Regions from separate parts of the Azotobacter chroococcum genome, predicted to be linked through region 3. Evidence: riboswitches for the same ligand, from Rfam matches in the RefSeq annotation. Region 3 holds a riboswitch; each other region holds the start of a gene.
What was found. Region 3 has a riboswitch for cyclic di-GMP ahead of ACG10_RS01370 (calcium-binding protein). Riboswitches for the same ligand answer to the same signal wherever they lie in the genome.
Positions count from the first base shown of each region.

Region 1: it holds a riboswitch for cyclic di-GMP, as region 3 does, so the genes downstream of both, ACG10_RS19580 (hypothetical protein) here and ACG10_RS01370 (calcium-binding protein) in region 3, are expected to answer to the same signal.
Region 2: it holds a riboswitch for cyclic di-GMP, as region 3 does, so the genes downstream of both, ACG10_RS19000 (glycoside hydrolase family 70 protein) here and ACG10_RS01370 (calcium-binding protein) in region 3, are expected to answer to the same signal.

Region 1 covers NZ_CP011835.1:4,172,974-4,180,943, forward strand. The annotation lists gene rep (DNA helicase Rep) at 1-1,818, shown strand, start outside; gene ACG10_RS19565 (hypothetical protein) at 1,929-2,315, opposite strand; gene ACG10_RS19570 (hypothetical protein) at 2,976-3,197, shown strand; gene ACG10_RS19575 (catalase family peroxidase) at 3,494-4,495, shown strand; cyclic di-GMP riboswitch class I at 4,857-4,932, shown strand; gene ACG10_RS19580 (hypothetical protein) at 5,034-7,970, shown strand, end outside.
Region 2 covers NZ_CP011835.1:4,058,629-4,066,598, reverse strand. The annotation lists gene ACG10_RS19005 (alpha-L-rhamnosidase-related protein) at 143-2,761, shown strand; gene ACG10_RS19000 (glycoside hydrolase family 70 protein) at 2,988-5,198, opposite strand; cyclic di-GMP riboswitch class I at 5,621-5,706, opposite strand; gene gshA (glutamate--cysteine ligase) at 6,237-7,820, opposite strand.
Region 3 covers NZ_CP011835.1:281,815-289,784, reverse strand. The annotation lists gene acnB (bifunctional aconitate hydratase 2/2-methylisocitrate dehydratase) at 1-2,470, shown strand, start outside; gene ACG10_RS01380 (CitMHS family transporter) at 2,849-4,153, shown strand; gene ACG10_RS01375 (TerC family protein) at 4,252-4,998, shown strand; cyclic di-GMP riboswitch class I at 5,101-5,175, shown strand; gene ACG10_RS01370 (calcium-binding protein) at 5,264-6,217, shown strand; gene ACG10_RS01365 (multicopper oxidase family protein) at 6,565-7,970, shown strand, end outside.

The DNA.
Region 1 (7,970 bases), 680 kb from region 3:
AAGGAGCGTGTCGGCAGCCTGCTGCGCGGCGCCGAGGGCAAGGGCCTGACCGTCTCCACCTTCCACAACCTCGGCCTCAACATCATCCGCAAGGAGCACGCGCGGCTCGGCTACAAGCCCGGCTTCTCGATCTTCGACGAGGGCGACATCAAGGCCCTGCTGACCGACATCATGCAGAAGGAGTACGCAGGCGACGACGGCGTCGACGAGATCAAGAACTACATCGGCGCCTGGAAGAACGACCTGATCCTCCCCCAGGAGGCGCTCGACAAGGCGCGCACGCCCAGGGAGCAGACCGCCGCCATCGTCTACCTGCACTACCAGCGCACCCTCAAGGCCTACAACGCGGTCGACTTCGACGACCTGATCCTGCTGCCGGTGAAGCTGTTCCAGGAGCACCCGGACGTCCTGGAGAAGTGGCAGAACCGCATCCGCTACCTGCTGGTCGACGAATACCAGGACACCAACGCCAGCCAGTATCTGCTGGTGAAGCTCTTGGTCGGCATGCGCCACCAGTTCACCGTGGTCGGCGACGACGACCAGTCGATCTACGCCTGGCGCGGCGCGCGTCCGGAAAACCTCATGCAGCTGAAGGAGGACTACCCCTCGCTGAAGGTGGTGATGCTCGAGCAGAACTACCGCTCGACCAGCCGCATCCTGAAATGCGCCAACGTGCTGATCGCCAACAACCCCCACGTGTTCGACAAGCAGCTGTGGAGCGAGATGGGCCACGGCGACGAGATCCGCGTGATCCGCTGCCGCAACGAGGAAACCGAGGCCGAGCGGGTGGCCATGGAGATCCTCACCCTGCACCTGAAGACCGGCCGGCCCTACAGCGACTTCGCCATCCTCTACCGCGGCAACTACCAGTCGCGGCTGATGGAGCTCAAGCTGCAGCACTACCAGATCCCCTACCGCCTTTCCGGCGGCACCAGCTTCTTCGCCCGCCAGGAGGTGAAGGACCTGATGAGCTACTTCCGCCTCTTGGTCAACCCGGACGACGACAACGCCTTCCTGCGGGTGATCAACGTGCCGCGCCGCGAGATCGGCTCGGCGACCCTGGAAAAGCTCAGCCACTACGCCGGCGAGCGCAACCTCTCGCTCTACGAAGCCGCCGGTGAACTGGGCCTCGCCCAGCACCTCGACAGCCGCTACTGCGAGCGCCTGGCGCGCTTCACCCGCTGGATGGACGGCGTGCGCCAGCAGTGCGCGCAGCACGACCCGATCGCCGCCCTGCGCAGCATGGTGATGGACCTCGACTACGAGAACTGGCTCAGGCAGAACGCCTCCAGCGACAAGGTCGCCGAGGTGCGCATGGGCAACGTCTGGTTCCTCGTCGAGGCGCTGAAGAACACGCTGGAGAAGGACGAGGACGGCGAAATGACCATCGAGGAGGCCATCGGCAAGCTGGTGCTGCGCGACATGCTGGAACGCCAGCAGGAAGAGGAGGAAGGCGCCGAGGGCGTGCAGATGCTCACCCTGCACGCCTCCAAGGGCCTGGAGTTCCCCCATGTGTTCATCATCGGCGTGGAGGAGGAAATCCTCCCCCACCGCTCCAGCATCGAGGCCGACACCATCGAGGAGGAGCGCCGCCTGGCCTACGTCGGCATCACCCGCGCCCGGCAGAACCTGGTGCTGACCTTCGCCGCCAAGCGCAAGCAGTACGGCGAGATCATCGACTGCGCGCCCAGCCGCTTCCTCGCCGAACTGCCGCAGGACGACCTGGCCTGGGAAGGCCAGGAGGATGCGCCGGTGGAGGCCAGGGCGGCGCGGGGCAAGAACGCCCTGGCGGACATAAGGGCGATGCTCAAGCGCTGAGACCACCCGCCACAGCGGGTGCACATGAAACACCGGCTCAAGACTGCAGCGATCCGGCGCCCGAACATCGTCACCGGCCTGCCCCTGGCGCACCGGACGTCAATTTCTTCTCATTGGCCGTACCGGCGCACCAAAGATTTCACGCAAGCCTTGTATTGGGGCAGCGTGTGCGCATCGGCCACCACCATGCGATTGAGCGCGCAATCCTCCAAGGCCATGTCCAGCGCGGCATCCACATGGCGTTGCGCGTTGTCATGGTAGAGGCTCGAGCAGGCGTACGGGACGCCGATGACACCCAGAGTGAGGCCCACCTGCCGCAAGAGCCGGATCCAGCGCCGGGGATCGTCTGCCCACTCGACCAGGGCCTCGAAAAAAACCACAACCGGTTTCAATTTCGCGCCTCCTTCGGGGACCTCCCGAATCATCCTTAAGCTCTCGGTGGAGCTGATGATATTCAGGCAAGAAATTGGCCATCCCTGGCAGAGGGGGACTCGCATGGCTCGTCTCCTCGTCCGAGCGGTTTCAGCTGTCACGACCTGGGCGACACACCACGCGGTTCGGTCCGTGCGCCTCGATTTCCCGCGCCTGCTGCCACTGCAAGTCGGCATACCGGCGCAATGAGGCACAGCCCCCGCGGCTCCCGTTCGCGCAAGCCGATAGTTCTCATGCCCGCGTTGGGCCAGTTGCCGAGCCCTGCTCTCGGCGGCGTCGGTTGGTGCGGATCGCCCGGCACCATCGGCGCTTGAACTGCGCCCCCGATGGCGGCCCCAAACGTTCTTACCCGCGCGCACTGTAAGCCATTGCCTACAACGGCTTGAGAACCTTGCGGATTTATTCGGGACGGCTGCCGCACTACAGTCGCTTCCGCGCTGACGGATCGACACAGGCTGGCCAGGATGGCGGCCAGGGACTTTGCCAGCGTGCGGTTCAGCAGGGTCGGAGCATAGGGAGAACCAGGCATCACGGAAACAGGGACGTCCTCACTACTCGCCGTTTCTTATCCGATGAAGTCACCAAGCCCTCGGGCGCCTGCCAAGTCTGCACGACCATCGCGTGCGGATGGAGCCGAGCCGCCGACAGAAGGAACTCAGGTCGAAAGGTTCAGCAACCTCTCGGCCTGCCATTTTCACGAAAATCGACAAACTAGAATAAAAATGATGAAAGCCAGTGCCATCCCCCACTCCTCCTCCCGCCGCTTCCAGGTTCGCGATATTTCCGCCCAGTATGGCTGGCCAACCTTCGACCTCGTTTTCCACGACGCAGAGAGCAGCGTCGTGCGCTGTTCGGAAGCCATATGGGACTCGGAAGCCCAGGCTCTGGTCGAGGCAGAACGGCTCGAAGCCTCTCACGCCTGTCCCGTGCACTGGGAAGCGTCCTGACGGCCCGCCCGAGCCGCTCGATCGGCCGACTCCGGCGCCCGAAGTCCCCGACACCGCATTGCCACCCAGCGCCCGTCGACCTGCCCGCCGGCACAGAGCGCGATTCCGCGCCTGAACGGCTGCGGGCGGGTGGCTCAGGCCGTCGCGGTCTATTGGACCATGGTCCACGAGAAACAGCCTGCACGCCTCCCGCACACACGGCGGCCGGCCTTGTCATATCCGCAACCGGCTGCTGGCATGAAGAGTGCCGTATCCGCCACGGCGGTTCTTCAATCAGGGACAACGAGGAAAACAAGATGCAGAGGAAAGATCTGCCGGGCTGGCTGCTGGCCGCCGGCCTGGGACTGGCCGCCCCCTTCGGCATGGCGGCGCAGGACGACGTGACCCCGGAGCAGGTGGTCTCCGCCCTGGAGGACACCTTCGGCGTGACGCCGGGCGAGCGGCGCAACCACATCAAGGGAACCTGTGCGACCGGCGAGTTCGTCGGCCTGCCCGCCGCGGCCAGCTGGTCGCGCTCGGCGCTGTTTTCCGGACAGCCCGTGCCGGTCGTCGCGCGCCTCTCGCTGCCAGGCGGCAACCCCAAGGTCCCCGACACGGCCAGGTCGCCACGCGGCATGGCCCTGGAGTTCCGCCTGCCCGGCGGCGCCCTGCAGCACATGACCATGCTCAACACCCCGGTCTTCGGCGCGGCGCATCCGAAAACCTTTCTCGACCAGATCGTCGCCCTGAAGCCCGACCCGGCCACTGGCAAACCCGACCCGGCCAAACTCGAAGCCTTCAAGGCCAGCCACCCGGACAGCCGGGCGCAGGCGCAATTTCTCGCCGAACACAACCCGCCGCCGAGCTTCGCCAACAGCAGCTACTTCGGCATCCACACCTTCAAGTTCGTCGACGACACCGGCAAGGCCACCCTGGTGCGCTGGCGCTTCGTGCCCGAGGACGGCGAGAAGCAGCTCTCCGACGAGGAGCTGAAGAGCCTGCCGGCCAACTTCCTCGAGCAGCGGCTGATCGAGCGCACCGCCCGGGGGCCGCTGCGCTGGGACATGCTGGTGAGCATTGGCCAGTCCGGCGACCCGGAGAACGACCCGACCCAGGCCTGGCCGGAGCACCGCGAGCAGGTGAAGGTCGGCACCCTGACCCTGAGCGCGGCGATGCCGCAGAAGGGCGCCGCCTGCGAGAAGATCAACTTCGACCCGCTGGTGATGGCCGAGGGCATCGCCCCGACCGACGATCCGATCCTGCGCTTCCGCTCGCCCGCCTACGCGGTATCCTTCGCCAAGCGGCTGAGCGGGCAGTGACAGCAGGCGAAATACTGGCCAGCCGGGGCAGGCGAAGCGGCAGGTCCGCTGGTCGGAAAGACCTTCCCGCCCCGGATGACAAAACGAAAATACCCACCTGAATCCAGCCATTTATCTTCTGATCGCTGGCAAATATCGATATTTGCCGGCATCGAAGATCGAGTGGGTTTCTGCTATCGCATCGCCAGACCTTGGCTAGACTCAGCTGCAGAGTGCCAGCCCGTGATTGCACACTGACATGCATGTACATGGCTGCCTGCATGGCCTGGACACTGACGCGGCGGACTGTGGCAGCAGTCCGCCGCACCTAGAAACCATCACCTCGAGACGTTGCGGAGTTTTCGCGGAAGCTGTCGCACGTATTAGTCAAAGCCACACCCGCAGTGATGCGGGGCCGGAAAGCCCAGGGTCTTGCCCAAGACAGCCAGGCTGCCTCAACCGTGCGACGAGCACGTCGGTCGGTCCGTATCGATAGGACTGGAACTGCCACTTCAGTGGACGAAGTTCCCCAAACCCTCTATCGAGCAGGAGCTTGACCATGGGCACCATCTTCGAAACTGGCGAAGACGAGATCATCTACGTCAACGACGTCACCATCGACGAAAGCGAGGGGCTGCAGACCAGCGGCGTCGCCACGGCCACCGAGGACAACAACGACGACGACATACTGCTGAGCTCCATCGCCACGCTGCTCGGCACCCTGGACACCTTGGGTGCCCCCGCCGCCGGCGAAGCCATCGAGGCGGCGCAGAACCAGGTGCTGACCTTCGAGGCCGATGTGGACCCGAGCCTCAAGTTCACCCTGAAGAATGGCGAAACCGTGGTTACCGAGGTGCTGAGCGCCTTGAGCACGACCGCTGGCGGCGACCCCATCACCCTGGTCTGGATCAACGCCACCACCATCTTCGGCTATGCCGACCGGGGGGGAGCGAATGAGCGGGTCGCCTTCGCGCTGGTCCTGGAGAAGATAGAACCGACCGTCGGCGATCCCGGCGGCGCGCGAGTCACCATCGTTCAATACGAAGCGATCGAGCATCCCGATAACGGCTCCTTCGACGAGGCCGTCGACCTCACCGGTCTGGTGTTCGTCGATGCCGTCCAGGACGTCGCTTTCGACGACTTCTCCACCGCTGCAGCCGGACAGAACGACTGGAACCTGGTGACCGATCCCGAGACGGGAATCCAGCTCCTGTTCACTGGCTTTGAGCGGGGCATAGACACCGTCAATACCAGCGACTTCGGCATCGGCAGCAACGCGCAGTCGATCGGCGATACCGACGGGATAATCGTCGACTTCGTCAAAGGGCAGACCACGCCGACCCAGACCAGCGCCGACGATCTGGCCAACATCGATTTCAAAGAGCGCGTGGAAGGCCCGAGCGCTGGCTTCACCCTGGTCCAGGTGGGGGGCGGTCCGACCAACCGTGTGGATGCCATGGTCGTTGCCTATGACTCGGATGAAGTGGGCAAGAATCCGCCCCCGCCCGACGGTGATGGGGCCGCGACGGACGACTACACCGACGGCAACATCGATGGCACGCCAAAGACCATCATCAGCATCAAGGTCTGGTTGGTCTCCGACGACCCCAACGTCGCCGAGGTTTTGGTGCGCACTTGGCTACGCGACGGGGAGGTGACCTCAGGTGACGACAGCGGCGTCAGCTTCGCCATCGACGGGGATGGCGTGAAGATCACCGGCCTGCTGGACAACTACCGCGTCGAGTTCGCAGTCGACGGCATGCTCGATCGCTTCAGCGTGCAGAACGTCAGCGGCAGCGGCGGCAACAAGACCTTCGACCTCGGCGACATCCGCCTCGGCGGCCAGGTAGGCGACCAGGCCGAGGTCGGCAGCCATATCAACTTCGAGGACGACGGGCCGAGTCAGACCGTGACGGCCGGCACCACGACGGTGTCCGTCGAACTCGACGAGACCACCGGCGACAGCGACCGCTACGCCAGCGGCGAAACCGCCGACACTTACGTCAACGACGACAACGGCCACCTGGCCCAGGTCACCACCACCGTGGCCGGCGGCCTGGTCAGCCTGTTCAGCGCCGCCGGCGACTACGGCTCGGACGGCGCCGGCACCCTCACCCCGCTGCTGAGCTTCGTCGGCGTGCCGCCCGAAGGCCTCGCCACCAGCCTGAGCGCCACCCACGGCGGCGCCATCACCCTGTTCGCCGACAGCGCCACCCAGCTGAGCGGCAAGGACACCGATGGCCACACGGTGTTCACCATCGCCATCGTCGACGTCGGCGGCGGCGTGCTGCAGTTGCAGACCACCCTGATCGAGGCGCTGGACAACGGCAACGACACCCTGTTCGACGAGGCCGTGGCGCTGCTGCTACCCGCAGGCGCGCTGGAGCTGCAGTACCAGGTCACCCGCAGCGATGCCGAGGGCGACACCGTCGTCGCCTCCGACACCATCCTGCTCGCCGACGACGAAAACTCGGTCTTCGGCTTCGACGACGACGGGCCGACCCAGACGGTGAGCGCCGTCGCCAATGCCGCCGCACAGCTGGAAGTCGAACTCGACGAGACCACCGGCGCCAGCGACCGCTATGCCGCTGGCGAAACCGCCGACACCTACGTCAACGACGACAATGGCCACCTGGCCCAAGTCACCACCACCGTGGCCGGCGGCCTGGTCAGCCTGTTCAGCGCCGCCGGCGACTACGGCTCGGACGGCGCCGGCACCCTCACCCCGCTGCTGAGCTTCGTCGGCGTGCCGCCCGAAGGCCTCGCCACCAGCCTGAGCGCCACCCACGGCGGCGCCATCACCCTGTTCGCCGACAGCGCCACCCAGCTGAGCGGCAAGGACACCGATGGCCACACGGTGTTCACCATCGCCATCGTCGACGTCGGCGGCGGCGTGCTGCAGTTGCAGACCACCCTGATCGAGGCGCTGGACAACGGCAACGACACCCTGTTCGACGAGGCCGTGGCGCTGCTGCTACCCGCAGGCGCGCTGGAGCTGCAGTACCAGGTCACCCGCAGCGATGCCGAGGGCGACACCGTCGTCGCTTCCGACACCATCCTGCTCGCCGACGACGCGACCTCGGTGTTCAGCTTCGACGACGACGGGCCGCTCCCCCTCTCACCGGTGGCAGGCAGCATCGTCAACGCCGCGGGCGAGTCCGAAGCCTTCGCCCTGGATGACGACTCGCCGGAGAGCTTTGCCGCCAACTTCGGCTCGGATGACAAGGGCAGCCTGGTGTTCACCGGCATGAACAACCAGATACTGGCAAACGGAGCAGCGCTCAAAGACACGGCCGGCAACGCTCTCACCTCCAACAACGTGGCGATCACCCTCAGCGGCTTCGGCACCCACATGCTCACCGCCTCCGCAGGTGCGACGACGGTGTTCACCATGACCATGGACAGCACCAGCGGCGAGTACAGCATCGCGATGTTCGCCAGGATCGACGACGGTTCGTTCGACTTCGACAACTTCGCCACTGCACGGGCAGGCAAG
Region 2 (7,970 bases), 800 kb from region 3:
GCAGCTACGAGTCAAATCCCTCCGCCACTGACTTCCGACCCTGGGGCCCTTGGTCCTGAGGTCGTACACCTCAAGGAAAAAGCGCGATACGCAAGGAAACGCGCCTCTTGCTTACCAATAATCCCAACAATAGGAAGCTCGTATGTTTCGTCGCAAATATCTTGGCACCACTGCTATGACCGCTGTAGCGCTGTCCTTGGCGGCGCTCTACGGGGGCGCTTATGCTGACAATCCCCAGGCAGCCCAGACCGGGGAGGACGGGGTAGATAACTCGGTGATCTTCCCAGCCTACCCACTCGAGCCGAACGGTCGCGATGAAACGGTCACCGTGTCGGTAACCAATCAGGAAGCGGCGCAGCGCACCTATACGATCAGCACGACGATGGACCTTCGTGACGATGCCGAGAAGCGGCGGGTTTTCACCGAAGATGCCGCGCACCCCTTGCTGCGGAGCGGCAACTTGATGTTCGATGGCCTGTTCGCCATGGCCATGGACGACTTGAAGATGCTGAGTGTCAGCGAGATCCGTGACGGCAGCTACAATGCTGGCGAGCCCATTGCCTGCAACTGTTTCCAGACAGGAGAAAAATGGACCTACGTCTGGACCCGTGACTTGTCCTATGCGGCCCGGCTCGGCTTGGCCGAGCTTAATCCTGCGCAAGTTATCAATTCGCTGCGCTTCAAGACCAGCGACTTCCGTGAAGGGGCTCAGTCGCCTGCGAGCCTTCCCGAGGGCACCCTTCAGATTGTTCAGGATACCGGCTCCGGCGGCAGTTGGCCGGTGAGCACGGACCGTGTGACCTGGGCTCTGGCGGCCGAAAGCGTTCTCAACAGCCTATCCGGTGAGGCCTACGACAAGTTCTCGGATTATGCCTACGCCGCCTTGCGCGGCACCATTGAAGCTGATCGCCAGGCGGCATTCGATCAGGCGCTCGGCCTGTATAACGGTGAGCAATCCTATCTTGACTGGCGCACGCAGACCTACGCGACTTGGATCGTCGATAACCTGAGTCACATGTCCGAGTCCAAGGCTCTGTCGACCAACGTCGTTCATTACCAGGCGCTGCGACTGACCGCGCGACTGGCCCGTGAACATGGTGATGCGCCGCTGGCGCAGCGCTATGATGATTGGGCCGATGCGCTGAAGGACAAAATCAATAAACATTTCTGGCTGGAAGAGGCGGGTTTATACGCGAGTCTGACGAGCGCGGCCGAGGATCAGGCACCCGTCGAAAAATTCGACATGCTCGGCTCGGCTCTGGCCATCCTGAGCGGGATCGCTCCGTCAAGCCGTGCATCGGAGGTTCTGGCCAACTATCCGCATGGCGAGCTGGGCGTTCCGGTGTATTACCCGCAGCAGCCGGGTGTAGAGGTCTATCACAACCGTGCGCTATGGCCCTTTGTCACTGCATATGAGCTGCAGGCGGCTGCCAAGGTCCGTAATTCGGCGGTCGCAGATAACGCGATCCAATCCCTCGTGCGGGGAGCGGCATTGAATCTCTCCAACATGGAAAACCTGGAGTGGCTGACCGGAAAGCCTTTTTATGATGATGGCCCGGTGATCAACTCCAAGCGTCAGCTGTGGTCTGTCGCGGGTTATCTGAATATGGTCATCGGGACGATATTTGGATATCAAGTCGACAAGTCTGGAATTACGGTCGAACCATTCCTTACGGCCAAAGCACGGCAGTTGTTCGGTGATTCACCCCAGGCACGGCTTTCCGGACTCCACTACAAGGGCCGCTCTCTCGACGTGGTGCTGAATTTGCCGAAGGCGATGTCCGGGACAGGCTACTACATGGTTGAGACGGTACGCTTGAACGGAGCGCCGGTTACCGGCGTCATCGAAGAAAGTCAGCTGAACAATGCTGCGAACGTCATCGAAGTCGACTTCGGTGACTTGCATGCCGGTGATACGCGTATCACCATGGCGCCAGAGGTCGATCCAGGCGATCATCGGGATCCGCGTGTCTTTGCTCCTGTCGAGCCGCAGGTCACCTCCATTGTGCAAAAAGATGGCAAGTACACTGTCCACTTTACGGATAATGGAAATACCGGGATTTCGAGCGACTCGGTGTACTATCGTATTTTCCGGGATGGCAAGCTCGTTGACGATCGATTGACGCAGATGAGCTGGACTGACCGCAGCAAGGCTCCCGCCGGATCCCGTGTCTGCTATGCAGTGCAGGCAGTCTTCAGCAGCAGTGGCCATCGTTCGCATCATTCGGCGCCGTTCTGCTCCGATGAGGCAGCGGTCCAGGTCATTCCTGTGACCGATGCTCGCGTGCTTAGTAATGTTGCGGTAACGCCGCCCTCTGACGGTATTACCGAGCCGACGTTGCGCGACTGGGGTGCTCCCACCGATACGTTGGAAATCCAGGACATCGCTATCAGGGAGTCTGGTCGCTACGCCATCGAGCTGGTCTATAACAACCATCAATATGCCATTAATACCGGGGTCACCAACGCGGTGAAACAAATTGATGTGCTGAGAGGCCGCAACAAGGTGGTAGCTACCGGTATCGTGCAAATGCCGCATGTCGATCCGCGTAATGGTGAGCAACCTCTGAGGACGTCTACGGAGATGGCGGTCGATCTGGAGCCCGGAAACTATCGTCTCGTGTTCAGCGATTATTTCAATATGAGTTATCTGAAGTCGAATGCCATCTATTCCGGTAGCGGCGGAATAGGCGGTCCTGTCAATCGGGCCAGCATTGCCAAGGTGCGGATTGTGAAACTCGGGCCTTCGGACGTCCGCTAAGCATGTCTGATCGGTGCCCCCGAAGATAACTTCGTCAGAGTTGGAGTCGATGGTTGTCGACCCGATGCAGTGCATCGGGTCTTCCGCATCAGCTCGAGGGATTCGATGCGCCTATCAACATGCGTCGAGAGGTTTCAAAACGGAGCAGGACAAAATATCGGTCAAAGAGGGCGGCCCGCTGGCGAGCCGCCCTCCCTTCAAGCGAACCGCTCGGTGACGAGCAGGCTCACTCCTGGGCCTGGAGATCCGGAACCCAGGCGGCCAGGTAGCCCTTCACGTCCACGTTCTGGGTGCCCTTGACCTGAACGGTGAGGCGGCCGTCCTTGTCGGTCTTGAGCCGCTCCGGCTGGTAGCCCATGGCGTCGACGAACCACTGGTTGCGGTGCTGCGCACCCATGTCGACGGTGATCGTCGTATCCAGCGCCGGGTTGTTGCCGGCGACCACGGCCACACCTGTCTTGCGGTCGTTGCCGAGACGGATGTTGCTGACCAGGTCCTCGCCGTTGCTGCCGGTGTTGCTGTTCTCGTAGCGGATCACCTGCTCGCCCTTGGCGAACTGCTTGCGCAGCTTGAGGATGTTCACGATGTCGTCGCGGTACGGTGTCGGGGTCGACATGTACGGCTTCGAGGACATGAACATGTCGCCGTAGAAGACGGTCGGCACGGTGTCCTTGGTGGTCAGCAGGATGGCGTACATGGCCGGGACGTTGTGGGGCGCCCACTGCTTCTCGACGCTGTTGCGGTCGGCGTCGTACTTCTCTAGCTGACGCAGTTCGTAGGGCTGGCTGTTCGGCTCGTAGCCCCCGGCCTCTTCCTCGGTCAGCGGGACGTTCACCAGGATGTTGTGCTCCTGGTCGTGGTTGTTCACGAACGACCAGTTGGGCAGTGCCGGACCGCCGTTGACCCGGTCGATCAGTGATGCCTCGAAGGCGTAGCGCAGCGGCGCCCAGTCGCGGCCGAAGGAGAACATCAGGCCCGAGAAGGGGCCGGCGTCCATGGCCATCTGACCGTAGTTGTTGGACTGCTCGAAATCGACCTGCTGGGCCACATAGGACTCGATATAGCTCAGGTGCTCGTTGACGTCCTCGCCGGCGAAGTAGTTGAGCCGCTGAGTCACCTCGTCGCGCAGGATATCGGTGTTGATGTGGGAGGCAGCATCGATACGGAAACCGTCGAAACCGAAGTCGAGCAGATATTTCTGCCAGTTCAGCTGCTCCTGCTGCACGTCTTCGCGGATGGTGTCGAGGTCGTTGCCCACCAGGAACTCGAAGTCGAGCACGTTGGTACCGATGTGCGATGCGTCGTTCTCGGGGCCATCGTAGCGCAGCGCGGTGACCCTGGCGTCGTCTTCCGATTTCTTCGAGTAGCCGGGCTGGGCGGCCAGGTACTCGTCCATCAGCGGGCCGATGGGGTTGGGGGTCATGCGCAGCTCGGCCAGCATAGTGGCGCGGATATCTTCGTCGCTGCCCGTGTAGCCGTTCTCGCGCGCGAAGTCCATGAAGGTCTGCTCGACGACGCCACTGCGCGGCTCTTCGTAGTACAGGAAGAGCGGCGCATACACGGCGTTTTCGCTCTCCGCGTTCTCGACCGCGAACCAGGTATCGGCCAGCAGATAGCCGTCGATGGTGTTGATCTTGCCGTACTTGGCCGCGTCGCTCTCGGCCAGGAAAGCCGGGAGGTAGTTTTCGGGATGGTTCGGGCCAAGATAGCGGTAGAGCTTGCTGTTGGCATCGCTGAGCACCCGGAACAGGCCTTGGTACTGCGTCGTGGTGCCGTGGAAGTGGAAGTAGTCCCATTCCTTGATCACGCCGTGCTCAGCCTGCCCCGGCGCCGAACCCTTGCTGTAGGTCGAGTAGAGATAGTGGTCGAGGAAGGGGTTCATCGGGTTGCCGTACATGTCGATCCCGGTCACCGGCAGCACGTGGCGCTCGTTCAGGCCGATGATCTGGTTCGGAACCACGTCGACCTGGATGCGGATGTCGTTGTTGTGCAGGGCGCCGATGGCCGCCTTCAGCTCGTCGGCGGTACCGTACTTGGTCGGGCCCTTGTCGTAGGCGCCGAGGTCGTAGCGGTCGGCAATCGCGTAGCCTTCGCCGTACTTGGAGTCGGAGGCGGCGCGGTAGGGCGGCGGCGACCAGACATCGGTGATGCCCCACTGCGCCAACTGCGGGGCATTCTCGGCCAGGGCCTTGTAGGTCGCATTGTCGTTCGGCTGATAGAGCGCGAACGCCTGGAAGATGACGTGCTCGTCGAGTTTCTCGTTGGAGACGAAGACGTCACCCGACGCGGGCTGCCGGACTTCGGGCTTGCCCATCTCGACCTTCACGCTGCCATCCGGCTCGGTGGTGATCGCCTGGATACCGAGAAACTTTTTCCGGCCCTGGCCTTTCTGCTCTTCCTCGGCCGACGCGTCGTGCTGCACTTCCTGCCATTTCACGCCGCCCTTGCCGTCGGGTACCTGCTCGAGCGCCGTGGGGGTCTGTGCCGCAACCGCTGCGCCTGACAACAGGCCTGAAATCGCGATGCTGAGCAGGGAAATTGCAAAAAATTGGCTTGGTGATGCTCTCATGGGGAGTCGCTTTACCTTGTGTGATGAGAAGTCACGACAGGGGCGCTGCCAGGGGCAACTTCCTGCTGGCCAGGGTGGCGTCGGGTGTGCTCATGTCGATACCCCTGACCCTTCTCGGTTGAGTGACCCATCGGAAGAGGACATGCGCAGTCTTGCCAGGCATTGCTGCATGCACCCGGGCGGCCTGATCCGCACGCGACGCGGCCGCACTGCAGGCACGGGGCACCAGCAGGGGCGAGTGAAAGAGCAATAGTTCAGAAGCGAGCACGGAAACCGTGTCGACATACAAAACTGGCGGTCCCGCTATCATCGGAAAATTTCCTTTAGACCGGAGACTTTGCGTCGCCATCTTTCGATGGTTTTGCCTTTTTCAGTTCAGCTTCCGCTCACCGTGGAGTGAGTTGACCCAGGGAGCGAAGCTGTGGCGCTCCAAAAGACAGCGCTATCTTTGCAAGCAGGCTAACGATAACATGCTGTTATACATTCGTATATGTTGACTTCGATGAACGGTTGACTGACCGAAACATTGCAATCTTCGTTAGCTACTTGCGGTGAAAAGGAGCAAATAAGGAGCAACCCTGCCGGATTGGAGGAGTCCTTGGGTAACGGGAAGAGCTCGTTTGGCTGTAACCCGCCCTTAACTGCACGGACTGGCTGAAAGGGCCTTGGTGGCAGTGTCCAGGCCGACCGATAGGCGGCGAAGCAAGCATCTGGTTTAGCGCTGCCCGGCATTCCTGGTCCGTCAGGGAGGCGTAGGCCTCTGCCTCGAAGGCCTGGCGCGCCTCCTCGTCCAGCGGGCGGACGCAAAAGCTTGCGCCGCAATGAATGCCCCGTTAAGCGGCAGGTGGATTCGCCAGGGGGCGCCTGCCGACAAGACGGCCGGCTTGCCGGCCTTGGTGGTAGCGCTCAGGCTCCGGCGGTCTGGATGCTCGTCTGATACGCCGCGACGAAGTCGTCGAAGCTGCCGCTGTCGCGGCGTTCCAGTTCGGCCTGCTCGGCCAGCGAGGCGCGGGCCTCGGCTTCGAAGGCCTGGCGCTCCTCCTCGCCCAGCGGGCGGGCGCGAAAGCTTTCGGCGTGGGCCAGGCTCTGGCGCAGGGCGAAGGCGCGGAAGCTTTCGCCGCGTTCGCGCAGGGTCGCGAGGACTCTGGCCGAGGGGGTGAGCTCGGGGTTGGCGACCTTGGCCTGCTGGGCGTGCAGGGCGCTCGCGTAGCCGTCGCCGCCGTAGGCCCGGTCGAGCAGCTCGGCGCAGGGCTGCAGGCGTTCGAGCAACTCGCCGGCCCAGTCGGCGAAGAGTACCGGCTTGCCCCGGCGCTGCAGGTGCAGGCCGGGGCGGCGGCCTTCCTTGACCACCTTGAGGAAGTTGCCGGTGCAGCTGGCGCATTCGTCCGGGGCGAGGCAGGGGCTGTCCTCGAGGGCGCAGAACAGCAGGAAGGCGTCGAGGAAGCGCGCCTCGTCGAGGTCGATGCCCAGCGGCAGGAAGGGGTCGATGTCTAGGCAGCGCACCTCGACGTACTGCACGCCGCGGGCGACCAGCGCCTGGATCGGCCGCTCGCCGCTGCCGGTGATGCGCTTGGGGCGGATGCTCGAGTAGTACTCGTTCTCGATCTGCAGCACGTTGGTGTTCAGTTGCAGCCATTCGCCGTCGCGCTGAGTGCCGATCGCGGCGTACGGCGCATAGGGCGTGGAAACTGCCCGGCGCAGGCTGTCGGTGTAGCTGGCCAGGTCGTTGTAGCAGGGGGTCAGGCCGGCCTGGGCGTTGTTCTGGTAGCCCAGGTCGCTCATCCGCAGGCTGGTCGCCCAGGGCAGGTAGAGGGTGTCGGCGTCGAGCTCCTGCAGATGGTGCGGTCGATCGCGCAGGAAACTCCTGTCGAGCGCCGGCGAGGCGCCGAACAGGTACATCAAGAGCCAGCTGTAGCGGCGGAAGTTGCGGATCAGCGCGATGTAGCGTTCGGACTGGAAGTCGCGGACGCTGCGGGTGTCGCCCTCGGCCTGCTGGAGCAGCGGCCAGAGCGCTTCCGGCAGGGAGAAGTTGTAGTGGATGCCGGCGATGCACTGCATGGTCTTGCCGTAGCGCAGCGCCAGTCCCTTGCGGTAGACGTGCTTGAGCCGGCCGATGTGGGAGCGGCCGTAGCGGGCGATGGGGATGTCCTCTTCCGCCGGCAGCGGGCAGGGCATCGACGGGCTCCACAGGTATTCGCCGTCGAGCGTGGCGCAGGCGAAGCGCTGGATGCGCTCCAGGTCGGCGAGGGTCGCCGCCGGGTCGGTCTCGACGGGGGTGATGAACTCCAGCAGCGCCTCGGAGTAGTCGGTGGTGATCTGCGGGTGGGTCAGCGCCGAGCCCAGTGTCTCTGGGTGAGGGGTCTGCGCCAGCTCGCCATTGCCATCGACGCGCAGGCATTCCCGCTCGATGCCGTGCAGGCAGTGCCTGAGCAGGGACTGGTTGGCGGGCTCGCCCAGCAGGGCCAGGCGGCGGGAAAGTAGCTCGCTCAAGTTCGGATTCCTTCAGGCACGGTCGGCCCAATATGGGGACGGACGGACGGCTATACAAGTATCGTCGGCCCGGGGCCGGAGGGGAAATGGCGGCGGCAGGACAGGAGCATGGCGCCGCTTGTGGTGGGAAAGGCCGGCGGCCGTTTCCCA
Region 3 (7,970 bases):
CCTGATCACCAACCGTGTTCCGCCGGGCGTGGACGAAGCAGCCTACGTCAAGGCCGGTTTCCTCTCCGCCATCGCCAAGGGCGAAGCCACTTCCCCGCTGATCAGCAAGTCCCGCGCCGTCGAGCTGCTGGGCACCATGCAGGGCGGCTACAACATCGCCACCCTGGTCGAACTGCTGGACAACGCCGAGCTGGCCACCGTGGCTGCCGAGCAACTCAAGCACACCCTGCTGATGTTCGACGCCTTCCACGACGTCGCCGAGCGCGCCAAGAAGGGCAACGCCGCCGCCAAGGCCGTGCTGCAGTCCTGGGCTGACGGCGAGTGGTTCACCGCCAAGCCGGCCGTTCCGGAAAAAGTCACCCTGACCGTGTTCAAGGTCCCGGGCGAAACCAACACCGACGACCTGTCGCCCGCTCCGGACGCCTGGTCGCGCCCTGACATCCCGCTGCACGCGCTGGCCATGCTGAAGATGGCCCGCGACGGCATCGAACCGGTCCAGCCGGGCTCCGTCGGCCCGCTGAAGCAGATCGAAGCGGTCAAGGCCAAGGGCTTCCCGGTCGCCTACGTCGGTGACGTGGTCGGTACCGGTTCCTCGCGCAAGTCCGCCACCAACTCGGTGCTGTGGTTCTTCGGCGACGACATCCCCTACGTGCCGAACAAGCGCGCCGGCGGCTTCTGCTTCGGCACCAAGATCGCCCCGATCTTCTACAACACCATGGAAGACGCCGGCGCCCTGCCGATCGAATTCGACTGCACCAACCTGGCCATGGGCGACGTCATCGACGTCTACCCGATCAAGGGTGAAGTGCGCCGCAACGGCAGCGACGAGCTGGTCACCAGCTTCTCGCTGAAGACCGACGTGCTGCTCGACGAAGTCCGCGCCGGCGGCCGTATCCCGCTGATCATCGGCCGCGGCCTGACCGAGAAGGCCCGCGCCGAGCTGGGCCTGGCTCCGTCCACCCTGTTCAAGAAGCCGGAAGCGCCGGCCGACAGCGGCAAGGGCTTCACCCTCGCCCAGAAGATGGTTGGCCGCGCCTGCGGTCTGCCGGAAGGCAAGGGCGTCCGTCCGGGCACCTACTGCGAACCGAAGATGACCACCGTCGGTTCCCAGGACACCACCGGCCCGATGACCCGCGACGAGCTGAAGGACCTGGCTTGCCTGGGCTTCTCCGCCGACCTGGTGATGCAGTCCTTCTGCCACACCGCCGCCTATCCGAAGCCCATCGACGTCAAGACCCACCACACCCTGCCGGACTTCATCATGAACCGCAGCGGCGTGTCCCTGCGTCCGGGCGACGGCATCATCCACAGCTGGCTGAACCGCATGCTGCTGCCGGATACCGTCGGTACCGGTGGTGACTCGCACACCCGCTTCCCGATCGGCATCTCCTTCCCGGCCGGCTCCGGCCTGGTGGCCTTCGCCGCCGCCACCGGCGTCATGCCGCTGGACATGCCGGAATCCGTTCTGGTGCGCTTCAAGGGCAAGCTGCAGCCCGGCATCACCCTGCGTGACCTGGTGCATGCCATCCCCTACTACGCGATCCAGGCCGGCCTGCTGACCGTCGAGAAGAAGGGCAAGAAGAACATCTTCTCCGGCCGCATTCTCGAGATCGAAGGTCTGGACAGCCTGACCGTCGAGCAAGCCTTCGAGCTGTCCGACGCCTCCGCCGAGCGTTCCGCTGCCGGTTGCGCCATCAAGCTGCCGGAAGCGGCCATCGCCGAATACCTGCGCTCGAACATCACCATGCTGCGCTGGATGATCGGCGAAGGCTACGGCGATGCCCGCACCCTGGAGCGTCGCGCCCAGGCGATGGAAGCCTGGCTGGCCAATCCGAAGCTGCTGGAAGCCGACAAGGACGCCGAATACGCCGCGGTGATCGAGATCGACCTGTCCGAAGTGAAGGAGCCGGTTCTCTGCGCGCCGAACGACCCGGACGACGCCCGCCTGCTGTCCACCGTTGCCGGTCAGAAGATCGACGAAGTGTTCATCGGCTCGTGCATGACCAACATCGGTCACTTCCGCGCTGCCGGCAAGCTGCTCGACAAGGTCAAGGGCGGCATCCCGACCCGTCTGTGGCTGGCTCCGCCGACCAAGATGGACGCCCACCAGTTGACCGAGGAAGGCTACTACGGCATCTACGGCAAGGCCGGTGCGCGCATGGAAATGCCGGGCTGCTCGCTGTGCATGGGTAACCAGGCCCGCGTACAGACCGGTTCGACCGTGGTTTCCACCTCGACCCGTAACTTCCCGAACCGTCTGGGCGATGCGACCAACGTGTTCCTGGCTTCCGCCGAACTGGCGTCGGTCGCCTCGATCCTTGGCAAGCTGCCGACCGTTGAGGAGTACATGGAATACGCGAAGAACATCGACACCATGGCTGCCGATATCTATCGCTACCTGTCCTTCGACCAGATCGCCGAGTACAAGGAAGCGGCGGCCAAGGCCGAACTCCCGGTCCTGCAGGTCTAAGCGACACTCCCGCTGAATGAAGAAGCCCCGCCCCGTGCGGGGCTTCTTCATGTTCATGGGCGGCAGCGGAAAGTAGCGGAATGCGCGAAGGCGAACTCGGCGCCGAACTCACACTCCCGACAGATCACCCCGCAAGATACGCTTTTTCACTCCACGATCAGCGCATTTCTCCAGCGAAAGCTCGCTGAAAGTTTGGCTGCGTAGCATCCATCTCCAGAGCCGGCGCCCGACCGGTCGCCCGACAAAAACAATGAGTGGAGATTGCCATGCACCCCGTTTCCCGTTCGTCCGCCCCCGCCCTGCCCTCCCACAGCCCGTCGACCTCCCTGCGCTGACCGCCAGGCCACGCAGCACGTCCCCACGTCCGGAGTACTCGCCATGCTGACCTTCCTCGGCTTCGCCATGGTCCTGACCTTCATGGTCCTGATCATGACCCAGCGCCTCTCGGCGCTGATCGCCCTCATCGTCATCCCCGTACTGTTCGCCCTGTTCGGCGGCTTCGCCGGCGACATCGGCCCGATGATGCTGCAGGGCATCACCAAGCTCGCCCCGACCGGGGTGATGCTGATGTTCGCCATCCTCTACTTCGCCCTGATGATCGACTCGGGGCTGTTCGACCCGCCGGTGCGCTTCATCCTGCGCATGGTCAAGGGCGACCCGTTGCGGGTGTCCGTCGGCACCGCCGCGCTGGCGCTGATCGTCTCCATGGACGGCGACGGCGCCACCACCTACATGATCTGCGTCGCCGCCATGCTGCCGCTGTACAGCCGCATCGGCATGAACCCGCGGATCATGGCCGGCCTGATCATCCTCGCCGGCGGGATCATGAACATGACCCCCTGGGGCGGCCCCACCGCCCGCGCCGCCAGCGCCCTGCACGTCGACCCGTCGGACGTCTTCGTGCCGATGATCCCGGCCATGGCGATCGGCGTGGCCGCCCTGCTGGGCATGGCCTACCTCTACGGCAAGCGCGAGCGCGCGCGCCTCGGCGTGCTGCACCTGGCCGACGGCACTGAAGACCATTCCGACGTCAGCGTCTCCCAGTACCCCGAAGCGCGCCGGCCGAAGCTGTTGCTGATCAACGCCATGCTGACCCTGGGCCTGATGGGCACCCTGATCGCCGGCGTGCTGCCGCTGCCGGTGCTGTTCATGATCGCCTTCAGCCTCGCCATGATCATCAACTACCCCTGCCTCAAGGCGCAGAAGGAACGCGTCGCCGCGCATGCCGGCAACGTGCTGGCGGTGGTCGGGCTGATCTTCGCCGCCGGCATCTTCACCGGCATCCTCTCCGGCACCGGGATGGTCGACGCCATGTCGAAGAGCCTGCTGGCGCTGATCCCCGACGCGATGGGCCCCTATCTGGCCGTGGTGACCGCGCTGGTCAGCATGCCGTTCACCTTCTTCATGTCCAACGACGCCTTCTACTACGGCGTGCTGCCGGTGCTCACCGAGGCCGCCAGCCACTACGGCATCAGCCCGGTGGAGATGGCCCGCGCCTCGATCGTCGGCCAGCCGGTGCACCTGCTCAGCCCGCTGGTGCCCTCCACCTACCTGCTGGTGGGCCTGGCGAAGATCGAGTTCGGCGACCTGCAGCGCTTCGCCCTGAAGCTGGCCACGCTGATCTGTGTGGCGATAATGCTCGCCGCGCTGGCCATCGGCGTCTTCCCGCTGGCCGGCAACTGAACGACGCACTGACGAAAATTTCACACTGTCGCGTACAGACTCCCACGGCCGGCGGCCACCCGCTGCCGGCCGTTCAACCGACAATTTGAGGACCCTTTATGGACTGGCTGACCAACCCGGAGATCTGGGTTGCCTTCTTCACCCTGACCGCGCTGGAGATCGTGCTCGGCATCGACAACATCATCATGATCTCCATCCTCGTCGGCCGCATGCCGAAGGAGATGCAGGCCCGCACCCGGCTGTTCGGCCTGGCGCTGGCGATGGTCACCCGGATTCTCCTGCTGCTGTCGATCTCCTGGGTCATGGGCCTGACCGTCGACCTCTTCCACGTCTTCGGCCAGGGCATTTCCGGACGCGACCTGATCCTGTTCTTCGGCGGCCTGTTTCTGCTGTGGAAGAGCAGCACCGAGATCTACCACGGCCTGGAAGGCGAGGACGAGACCAACGAGACGCCCAAGGGCGGCGGCCAGTTCATCGGCACCATCGTCCAGATCGCCATCATCGACATCGTGTTCTCCCTGGACTCGGTGATCACCGCAGTCGGCATGGTTTCCCACGTGCCGGTGATGGTCGCCGCGATCATCGTCGCCGTGCTGGTGATGATGGCCGCCTCCGGCACCATCAGCGAGTTCATCGACAAGCACCCGAGCCTCAAGCTGCTGGCCCTGTCGTTCCTCATCGTGGTCGGCACCGTGCTGATCGCCGAGAGCTTCGAGGTGCACGTGCCCAAGGGCTACGTCTACTTCGCCATGGCCTTCTCGCTGGCGGTGGAAGCGCTGAACATCCGCATGCGCCGTCCGCGCGCAGAACCGGTGCACCTGAGCCGGGACATCCCCGGCCAGTAAGCCGCAGCCGCAGTACGAAAAACGGGGCCCGCGCGGCCCCGTTTTTCGTTGGGCAAGGTCACGCTCCAAGATGGCAAATTGACACCTAAGTGCTATCGTTTTGCCTGCCAAAGCCAACCTCGTAGCGATGCGAGCACGGAAAGCCACGGATCTCACCGAGATGGCCGGGCCGCCAGACGTTCAACTTCATCCAGAAACGGAAAACCCTGGCCCGTGCATTCGAGGCGCACTTGCTTCCTCCGCGGGCCTGGGTGGGGGAGGAAAAATGGCAGCAATCAACGGAAGCGATAACAGCGAAACGCTCGAAGGCACCGACAGCAAGGACACGCTGAACGGCGGTGCCGGCGACGACACCCTCTACGGCGAAGGCGGCAACGACAACCTCAACGGCCAGGCAGGCGACGACACCCTCTATGGCGGCGACGGCAACGACGTGCTCAACGGCCAGCAGGGCGACGACAGCCTCTACGGCGACGCCGGCGACGACATCCTGCACGGCCAGGAGGGCGACGACAGTCTCGCTGGCGGCGACGGCGACGACCGTCTCACCGGCCACGAGGGCGACGACACCCTGACCGGCGGCGCGGGCGCGGACGGCTTCCACTACAGCTTCGAGGTCGTCGAGGACGAGGCCGTCAGCGAGCGCTTCACCGACTGGCTGATCGCCAACGGCATGGGGGGTTACGTCGGCGAGGACGGCCAGCTGCTCGACGGCACCGGCCAGGGCGACTTCGCCAAGAATTACAACCAGTGGCTGGACTACCTGGTGACCAAGTACGACCTGGCCGGCGGGCAGGACTACACCATCGAACTCAACCAGACCACTACCGGCGTGCCCTCGGTCTGGGTCGACGGCGTGGACGTCCTGGCCGGCCAGCTCTCCGAGGGCGAGGACTTCACCTTCACCACCGGTAGAACGCTCCAGACCCGCTACTACTCCGACCTGTTCAGCTTCGGCAGCGGTCTGACCGCCACCAGCACGGACGGCCACGACACCATCACCGACTTCGTGCAGGGCGAGGACATCCTCGACTTCTCCGGCCTCACCGCCGCGCAGTTCGACGAGCTGTTCGGCATCGCCCAGACCGATGCCGACGACGACGGTGCCAGCGACGACACCGTGCTGACCATCACCGGCGACGACAGCTGGTCGCTGACCCTGGTCGGGGTCACCGGCTTCAACCCCGACAGCGACATCCAGTTCGCCACGCCCGTCTGACTCCGCGCTCCTGCGCGGCAGGACCACAGCGGCGACAGGGAACATGCCCGCATCGCAGGATGCGGGCATTTTCGTTCAGGCCCGGCGCCACCCACGCAGCCGAGCCCCTGCTTTTCGTCGGGCTTCAGGGAACTTTTCGAGCGCTCCACTAGACTTCGAACAGCCTCGCCAAGCCGCGCCGGGACGAGCACTCCGGGCAGTAGCGGGCATTCCGTGCAGCACCCTTGCAATCAGCGACTCAACCGAGGCAGGAAGCCGCCGCAGGGCGCCGGCCGGCCGGCGGGCCTGCCCGCGGACCGGATGTGCGACCGCGGCAGACGACAGAACAACATCAGGGACTCTCGCACATGACCTGCACCAGTCCGGGGCGCCTGCTCGCCCTGTCCTCGACCCTCGCCCTCGGCCTTGCCAGCCAGACCGCCTCCGCCGCCCCGATAGCGGAGTCGCGCATCGTCCGCGAACCGCCGGCCGCCGTGCTGCGCGGCGCCCCCCCGGAGCCGGGAACGCCGGGGCAGCGCCTTTCCGCCGAGCGCCAGCGGACCTCCGGCTCCCAGCCGGAGGTCTTCTACGACCTGAAGGTCCGCTACGTCGACGGCAAGATCTACAATCCCGAAACCGGGCAGAACGACGCCGTGCGCCTGCGCGCCTACGCGGGCGAAGCGGCCGATCCGCAGGCCCCCACCCCCTATGTCGCCCCCAAGGTGGAACTCTGGCCGGGCGAGACCTTCCGCCTGACCCTGCACAACGAGCTGCCGACCGACGACTCGAGTTGTCCCCATGGGGAGCATGACCACAACGTGCCGCACTGCTTCAACAACACCAACATCCACACCCACGGCCTGTGGGTGAGCCCGTCCGGCAACTCCGACAACGTGCACCTGAAGATCCCCCCGCAGACCACCTTCCAGTACGAATTCAACGTGCCGGCCGACCACCCGGCCGGCACCTTCTGGTACCACTCGCACCTGCACGGCACCACCGCGCTGCAGGTCTCCTCGGGCATGGCCGGCCCGCTGATCATCCGCGGCGACCGCCTGCCGCAGGCCAAGGACGACGGCAGCCTGGTCCCCGGCGACCTCGACACCCTGCTGGTCGCGCCGAATGGCCGGCCCTTCCGCGAGCGCACCCTGCTCTTCCAGCAGATCGCCTACGCCTGCCGCGACCAGGACGGCGCCATCAAGCGGGAAGCCGACGGCAAGTGGCTCTGCGCCGCGGGCGACGTCGGGGGGATCGAGCGTTACGACCAGTTCGGCATCGTCCCGCGCGGCGACGGCACCCTCGCCACCCTGTGGAGCACCTCCGGCCGGCGCACCGCGATCAACGGCCTGGTCGAGCCCTACGTGGTCGACGCCAAGGCCGGCAGTGTCGAGCGCTGGCGGCTGATCCACGCCGGGGTGCGCGACTCCATCCGCCTGAGCTTCCGCAAGCTCGACCCGGCCCAGGCCTCCGCCGCGCCCGGCAAGAGCCGGCTGGCGCGCCAGCGCTTCATCGAGAAGGCCTGCACCGGCGCGCCCCTGGCGCAGTTCGCCGTCGCCGGCGACGGCCTGACCCGCAGCGCGGTCTCCCAGCGCGATTCGACGGTGCTCCAGCCCGGCTATCGCGAGGACCTGCTGATGGTCTTCCCCGAAGCCGGCACCTACTGCATCGTCGACGAAACCCTGCGCCCCGAGCAGAGCGTCAACCACGAAAGCTACCCGCGCGAACTGCTCGGCTACGTCGAGGTGAAAGGCTCGGCCGCCGGCCAGAACCCCGC